DNA from 2 places in the Nonomuraea sp. H19 genome. Region 2 is predicted to be linked to the other one. Evidence: predicted binding sites of a transcription regulator. Region 2 holds the regulator's gene; the other holds the start of a gene.
What was found. The regulator HrcA, encoded in region 2, represses chaperone genes, less so after heat shock. The targets are predictions, from matches to a motif close to TTGGCACTCTCNNNNNGAGAGTGCCAA.

Region 1 (3,891 bases), on a different contig from region 2:
TGCTGTCGCTCTGTCCTGCCGCGAGTGCGGCACGCGCTACCCGCTGGGTCCCAGCTTCGCCTGTCTGGAGTGTTTCGGGCCGCTCGAGGCGGCCTACGATTTCGGCGGCGTGAGCCGCGCGGACATCGAGTCGGGTCCCGCGAACATCTGGCGCTACCGTTCGCTGCTGCCCGTGCCGGCCGACGTGATCAGCAAGCCCAACATGAACCCGGGCTGGACCAAGCTGGTCAAGGCGGGCAACCTCGGGCGGGCGCTCGGCATCGAGTCCCTCTACGTGAAGGACGACTCGGGCAACCCCACCCACTCCTTCAAGGACCGAGTGGTCGCCATCGCCGTCGAGGCGGCGCGCAACTTCGGTTTCCACACGCTTTCCTGCTCCTCCACCGGCAACCTCGCGGGCGCGGTCACCGCCGCGGCGGCGCGGGCCGGGCTCGACGCCTGCGTGTTCATCCCGGCGAACCTCGAAGAAGCCAAGATCACCATGGCGCGGGTGTTCGGCGGCAAGCTGATCGGGATCGACGGGACGTACGACGAGGTCAACAGGTTCTGCTCCGAGCTGATCGGCGACCCTCTGGGTGACAAGTGGGGGTTCGTCAACGTCAACCTGCGGCCTTACTACGCCGAGGGCTCCAAGACGCTCGCGTACGAGATCGCCGAGCAGCTCGGCTGGCGGCTGCCCGAGCAGATCGTCATTCCCATCGCCTCGGGCTCGCAGCTCACGAAGATCGACAAGGGCTTCAAGGAGCTGGTCGCGCTGGGGCTGGTCGAGGACACGCCTTACAAGATCTTCGGGGCGCAGGCGGCCGGGTGCTCGCCGGTGTCGGCGGCCTACAAGGCCGGGCACGACGTCGTCCAGCCGGTCAAGCCGGACACCATCGCCAAGTCGCTGGCCATCGGAAACCCGGCGGACGGGCCGTACGTGCTGGACATCGCCCGGCGCACCGGAGGGGCCGTCGAGGACGTCACGGATGCCGAGATCGTGGCCGCGATCAAGCTGCTGGCCTCGACGGAGGGCATCTTCGCCGAGACCGCGGGCGGGGTGACCGTGGGCGTGCTCAAGAAGCTCGTCGAGACGGGGCAGCTCGATCCCGAGGCCGAGACCGTGGTGCTGAACACCGGAGACGGGCTCAAGACGCTCGACGCGATCAGCGGCGACGCCGCCAAGCCCACCGCCGTGATCCGGCCCTCTCTCGACGCGTTTCGTGCGGCTGTCTGACTACCAGGAAAGCGAGTTATAACCATGAGCGTCTCTGTGCGGATCCCAACGATTCTACGCACCTACACCGGGGGCAACGCCGAAGTGAGTGGCGAAGGCGCGACTCTTCGTGACGTCCTCGCCAAGCTCGACTCCGACTACCCGGGGATCGGCGCGAGAATTCTGGATGAATCGGGCAAGATTCGGCGTTTTGTCAATGTTTACGTGGGGGAAGAGGACGTCCGTTTCGCCCAAGGGCTCGACACTCCAGCCCCTGAGGGCACGCAGATCTCCATCATCCCGGCGGTCGCCGGCGGCTGAGTGCAGTAGATCACATCCTTGAAGGCGCCCCTAGTGGGCGCCTTCTCCTTTTCGTCACCAATTCAACGTTGAACAACCTCCCTTGTGCGGAAATGCGTTGTTTGTGGTTTGACTCTGTTGCCAAACGCTGTGCCACAGGTATGGTCGAGGGCGATCGTCTGGCTGATTTTCCGTTAAGTCAGGCGATTACAGGTCTCGCGGTGGAATGGGCGAGATCTGTTAGCCCAGTAAGAGGAGTCGGAAGTGGCGCAGGGCACCGTCAAGTGGTTCAACGCGGACAAGGGCTACGGCTTCATCGCGGTAGACGGTGGTAAGGATGTATTCGTCCATTACTCAGCGATCCTGATGGACGGGTATCGATCTCTCGAACAGGGGCAGCGCGTCGAGTTCGAGATCACGCAGGGCCAGAAGGGACCGCAGGCCGAGGCTGTCCGCGCGGTCTGATTCACGTCACTGGTATGCACCGGCGGCATCGCACGGCAGCGCAGTCCGTGCGAGCCCGCCACCTCCCTTTCGTCGAGACTGACACGGCGGGCCGCTCGGGGCGGCTCGCCGTTCAGGCCGATTGACCTGGGAAGGAACGCCAGGTACGGGGTCTCTGGCTTGCACTCGGCAGGGTAGAGTGCTAAACAGTTCGTTGGCACTCTGTGCAGCAGAGTGCCAACAACTCGGATCGAGACGATGGGGTCTGCCGAACGGAGATGCAGACCCATGCCGTCGCGGGCGTCGGCTCGGTCCAGGACAAGCCACCCTGTATCTGGGAGGTCTAGCCTTATGGCAGCCAAGATGATCGCGTTTGACGAGGACGCCCGGCGCGGTCTCGAGCGCGGTATGAACCAGCTCGCTGACGCCGTCAAGGTGACCCTGGGCCCCAAGGGCCGCAACGTCGTGCTGGAGAAGAAGTGGGGCGCTCCCACGATCACCAACGACGGTGTCTCCATCGCCAAGGAGATCGAGCTCGAGGACCCGTGGGAGAAGATCGGCGCTGAGCTGGTCAAGGAAGTCGCCAAGAAGACGGACGACGTCGCGGGTGACGGCACCACCACCGCCACCGTGCTCGCCCAGGCGCTGGTACGCGAGGGCCTGCGTAACGTAGCCGCGGGTGCCAACCCGATGGCGCTGAAGAAGGGCATCGAGGCCGCGGTCGAGCGCGTCAGCGAGGAGCTCTCCAAGCTGGCCAAGGACGTGGAGACCAAGGAGCAGATCGCTTCCACCGCCTCCATCTCCGCCGCCGACCCCGAGATCGGCGCGCTCATCGCCGAGGCGATGGACAAGGTCGGCAAGGAAGGCGTCATCACCGTCGAGGAGAGCAACACCTTCGGCCTGGAGCTCGAGCTCACCGAGGGCATGCGCTTCGACAAGGGCATGACGTCGATGTACTTCGTCACCGACTCGGACCGCATGGAGGCCGTGCTCGAGGACCCGTACATCCTGATCGTCAACAGCAAGGTCTCCGCCAACAAGGACCTGCTGCCGCTGCTCGACAAGGTCGTGCAGTCCGGCAAGCCGCTGCTGATCATCGCTGAGGACGTCGAGGGCGAGGCCCTGGCCACCCTGGTCGTCAACAAGATCCGCGGCCTGTTCCGCTCCGTGGCCGTCAAGGCCCCGGGCTTCGGCGACCGCCGCAAGGCCATGCTCAACGACATCGCCATCCTCACCGGTGGTCAGGTCGTCGCCGAGGAGGTCGGTCTCAAGCTCGAGAACGCCACCCTCGACCTGCTGGGCCGCGCGCGCAAGGTCGTCGTCACCAAGGACGAGACCACGATCGTCGACGGCGCCGGTGACGCCGAGCAGATCGCCGGCCGGGTCAACGAGATCCGCGCCGAGATCGACCGCACCGACTCCGACTACGACCGCGAGAAGCTCCAGGAGCGTCTCGCCAAGCTGGCCGGCGGCGTGGCCGTCATCAAGGCCGGCGCGGCGACCGAGGTCGAGCTCAAGGAGCGCAAGCACCGCATCGAGGACGCCGTCCGCAACGCCAAGGCGGCCGTCGAGGAGGGCATCGTCCCCGGCGGTGGCGTGGCGCTGCTGCAGGCCGGCGCCAAGGCGTTCGACAAGCTCGAGCTCAACGGCGACGAGGCCACCGGTGCCGCGATCGTCAAGAAGGCGCTCGAGGAGCCGCTGAAGCAGATCGCGGTCAACGCCGGTCTCGAGGGCGGCGTCGTGGTGGAGCGCGTTCGCAACCTCACCCCGGGTGAGGGCCTCAACGCCGCCACCGGCGAGTACGTCAACATGTTCGAGTCGGGCATCATCGACCCGGCCAAGGTGACGCGCTCGGCGCTGCAGAACGCCGCCTCCATCGCGGCGCTCTTCCTCACCACCGAGGCCGTCATCGCCGAGAAGCCGGAGAAGACCCCGGCCGCTCCCGCCGGCAT
Region 2 (3,891 bases):
CGGCGGCCGTCATCGGGATCTGGACGGTGCAGTGGAGGTCGTCGCCGCGCCGTTCGAAGATCTCGTGGGCCCGCTCGACGATCTCCAGGAACAGGTCTCCGGGAGGGCCGCCGCCGGGGCCGATCTCGCCCTCGCCGGCGAGCTGGATGTGGGTGCCGTCCTCGACGCCCGCGGGGATGCGGACCTTGATCGTACGGCGGGTCCGCACGCGGCCGTCGCCGGAGCACTCCTGGCAGGGGTGGCGGATGATGGAGCCGAAACCGCCGCACTGCGGGCACGGCCGCGAGGTCATGACCTGGCCCAGGAACGAGCGGGTGACCTGGGAGATCTCGCCGCGCCCGTTGCACATGTCACAGGTGTCGGGGTGCGTGCCCGGCGCGGCGCCCGCGCCGTGGCAGACCTCGCAGAGCACGGCCGTGTCGACGACCAGCTCGCGGGTGGTGCCGAACGCGGTCTCGCGCAGGTCGAGCTCGACCCGGATGGTGGCGTTGCGACCCCGGCGGGCACGTGTGCGGGGCCCGCGGGCGCCCGCCGCCGTGCCGAAGAAGGCGTCCATGATGTCGCTGAACGGGAAGCCCGCCCCGAATCCTCCGGCGCCGGCGCCTGCTCCCGCGCCGCCGAAGGGGTCGCCGCCCAGGTCGTACATCTGGCGCTTGTTCGGGTCCGACAGCACCTCGTAGGCCTGCGTGATCTCCTTGAACCGCTCCTGGGTCTCAGGATCAGGATTCACGTCGGGGTGCAGCTCGCGGGCGAGCCTGCGATACGCCTTCTTGATCTCGTCCTGACTGGCGTCACGCCGCACCCCGAGGGTGGCGTAGTAGTCACTGTTTGCCACTTATCGACCTCTTATGATGCAGCCAGGATCTGGCTGACGTAGCGAGCCACCGCGCGCACGGCGCCCATCGTCACGGGATAGTCCATCCTGGTGGGTCCCAGCACGCCGAGCCGGGCCAGTTGGTTGTCGCCAGAACCGTACCCGGTCGCGACGACGGATGTGCCTTGCAGGTAGGGGTTTTCCGAGCCGATGCGCACGGTGAGCGTGGACGGCGCGTCCGCGGACGTCTCGCCGAGCAGCCGCATGAGCACGACCTGCTCCTCCAGCGCCTCCAGCACGTCACGCAGGCCGACGGAGAAGTCGGCGCCCGCGAGGTTGGCCGCGCCGGCGAACACGATCTTCTCGTCGTGCCGTTCGACCAGCGTCTCGAGCAGCACCGACAAGATCGTGGCCGCCGCCGGGCGGTCCGCGACCGGCAGCCGCTCCGGCAGGTCGGAAACCAGCTCGGGCACGGTGCTCAGGCCGCATCCGTCGAGGCAGGCGTTGAGCACCGCGCGCAGGTGCGCGATGCGGGCGTCCTCCACCACCTCGGGCAGCTCGATCACGCGTTGCTCCACGCGGCCGGTGTTGGTGATCAGGACGAGCATGACCCGCCGGTCGCTCAGCGGCACCAGCTCGACGTGCCGGACCGTCGAACGCGTCAGCGTCGGGTATTGCACCACCGCCACCTGCCTGGTCAGCTGCGCGAGCAGCCGGACCGTGCGGGTGACCACGTCGTCGAGGTCGACCGCGCCGGCGAGGAACGTCTCGATCGCCCTGCGCTCGGCCGACGACAGCGGCTTGACCTGCGAGAGCCTGTCGACGAAGAGGCGGTATCCCTTGTCCGTCGGCACGCGTCCCGCGCTGGTGTGCGGCTGCGTGATGTAGCCCTCCTCCTCCAGCGCGGCCATGTCGTTCCTGACCGTCGCCGGGGAGACCTTCAAGTTGTGGCGCTCGGCAAGCGCCTTGGAGCCCACCGGTTCGTTGGTGGACACGTAGTCTTCGACAATGGCGCGGAGCACCGCAAGTTTCCGATCGTCGAGCACGTGCTCACCTCCTGCCTTCGCCTTACTCAGGAACGCGGCGCCTAGCACTCTGTGTTCCCGAGTGCCAAGTGTACGGCTCTCGCCCACAAGGTGCGATAACACCGGTCCCATCCTGTTGCTAGCCACTTACAAGCGACAGCCCTCACACTTGCGCACATGACCGACGATTCTCGTCCGCCGTCGTACGGCCCCCCGCCAGGGCAGGGTCCCTACCAGGGTCAGCCACAACCCGGCTACGGCCCTCAGCCTGGCTCACAACCGGGCTACGGACCACAACCCGGCTCCCAGCCCGGCTACGGCCCTCAGCCTGGCTCACAACCGGGCTACGGACCACAACCGGGATCGCAGCCCGGCTACGGGCCGCCGCCTGGTTACGGTCCGCCACCTCAGTACGATGCGCAGCAGCAGTTCGGCCTGCCTCCTCAGTACGGACAATACGGCCAACAACCCCAATATCCGCCGCGAATTGATACCAAAGCCATCAAGCCCAGCCTGTGGTGGATAGCGCTCGCCTGGGGAGTGGCCGTGGTGTGCGCGGTCGCCGGTGTGGCCGTGTTCATCGGCGGCGTGGGCAGCAGCGTCTCCGACCTGGCGCCGACCAAGACGTTCGCGTCGGGTGAGAGCGTCACCGTGCCGATCGACCCGGCCGACAAGCCGGTCATCTATCTCGCCAGCAACGCCGCCGTCCGCTACGAGTGCGAGATCTCCGGCGGACCTGGCCCGGCCAAGCTCGCCAAGACCACCGGCTCCCAGACGATCACCTTGGGCAGCACCGTGTGGGAGCAGATCCTGGTGATCAATGCGCCCGCCAAGGGTGACTATCAGCTGACCTGCACCAACGAGGAGCAGGCGACCGTACGTTACGGCGTGGGCCGCCCCGTGACCGCCGCCGTGGGCGGAGTCGCCGGGGGGCTGGCCGCGCTGTTCCTGATTCCCGGCGCCGGACTGCTCATCGCCATCATCGGAACCGTTGTCGTCCTCATGCGCCGCAAGGCCTCCCGTAAGCGCCTTGCAGTCGGCGGGTGATTTGCTACGGTCCCCGTGTGTACGAGGGCGATGTGCTTGCGGAGAATTGGCGGCGGCCGGGCAAGGGCAAGATCCCGAAGGTGCCCGCCGAGCTGGACCTCGTCGTGGAGGACGCCGACAGCGGCTTCTGCGGCGCGGTGGTGAGTTGTGACAAGGAAGCCGTCACGCTCGAGGACCGGTTCGGCAGGCGCCGGCTGTTCCCGCTCGCGCCGGCCGCGTTCCTGCTGGAAGGCAAGCCCGTGACCCTGGTACGCCCGGCGGCGGCCCCCGCGGGACCCCGGCGCAGCGCGTCGGGCTCCATCGCCGTGGAGGGGCTGCGGGCAAGGGTGGCCAGGGAGAGCCGGATCTACGTCGAAGGCGTGCACGACGCCGCGCTGGTGGAGAAGATCTGGGGCCATGATCTGCGGGTCGAGGGCGTCGTGGTCGAATACCTGGAAGGCGTGGACGATCTGCCGGCCATCGTGGCCGAGTTCGGTCCCGAGCCGGGGCGCCGGTTGGGGGTGCTGGTGGACCACCTCGTGCCCGGCTCCAAGGAGAGCAGGATCGCCGCCCAGATCACTTCGCCGGACGTGCTCGTGGTGGGGCATCCGTACATCGACATCTGGCAGGCGGTCAAGCCTTCCGTTCTGCGCATCCCGGCCTGGCCGGACGTGCCGCGCGGGGTGCCATGGAAGGAGGGCGTGCTCGCCGCCCTGGGCTGGCGGATGGAGCCCGCGGACGCGTGGCGGCGGATTCTCGGCGCCGTCTCGACGTACACAGACCTGGAGCCGGAGTTGCTCGGCCGGGTCGAGGAATTGATCGACTTCGTTACGGAGGCATCATGAGCCAGGACCCGCCGCAGCCACCACCCGACGACGACGCCACCCGTCATGTGTCCCCTTCGGACATCCCACAGCACGGGGACCCCGGCTTTCAGCAGCCAGGGTACGGTCAGCAACCAGGCTCACAGCCCAGCTACGGCCAGCAACCAGGCTCGCAGCCCGGTTACGGCCCGCCACCCGGCTA

Region 1: groL (chaperonin GroEL) is a predicted target of HrcA. The motif match lies at 2,154-2,180, and genes of this name have one in related genera.

Annotation. Positions count from the first base shown of each region.
Region 1 covers NZ_JBQHCV010000019.1:62,571-66,461, forward strand. The annotation lists gene thrC (threonine synthase) at 1-1,216, shown strand, start outside; gene ACTMTI_RS35450 (MoaD/ThiS family protein) at 1,241-1,516, shown strand; gene ACTMTI_RS35455 (cold-shock protein) at 1,760-1,960, shown strand; gene groL (chaperonin GroEL) at 2,291-3,891, shown strand, end outside.
Region 2 covers NZ_JBQHCV010000003.1:207,764-211,654, forward strand. The annotation lists gene dnaJ (molecular chaperone DnaJ) at 1-835, opposite strand, end outside; gene hrcA (heat-inducible transcriptional repressor HrcA) at 847-1,860, opposite strand; gene ACTMTI_RS07695 (hypothetical protein) at 2,386-2,886, shown strand; gene ACTMTI_RS07700 (DUF3097 domain-containing protein) at 2,904-3,710, shown strand; gene ACTMTI_RS07705 (DUF4870 domain-containing protein) at 3,707-3,891, shown strand, end outside.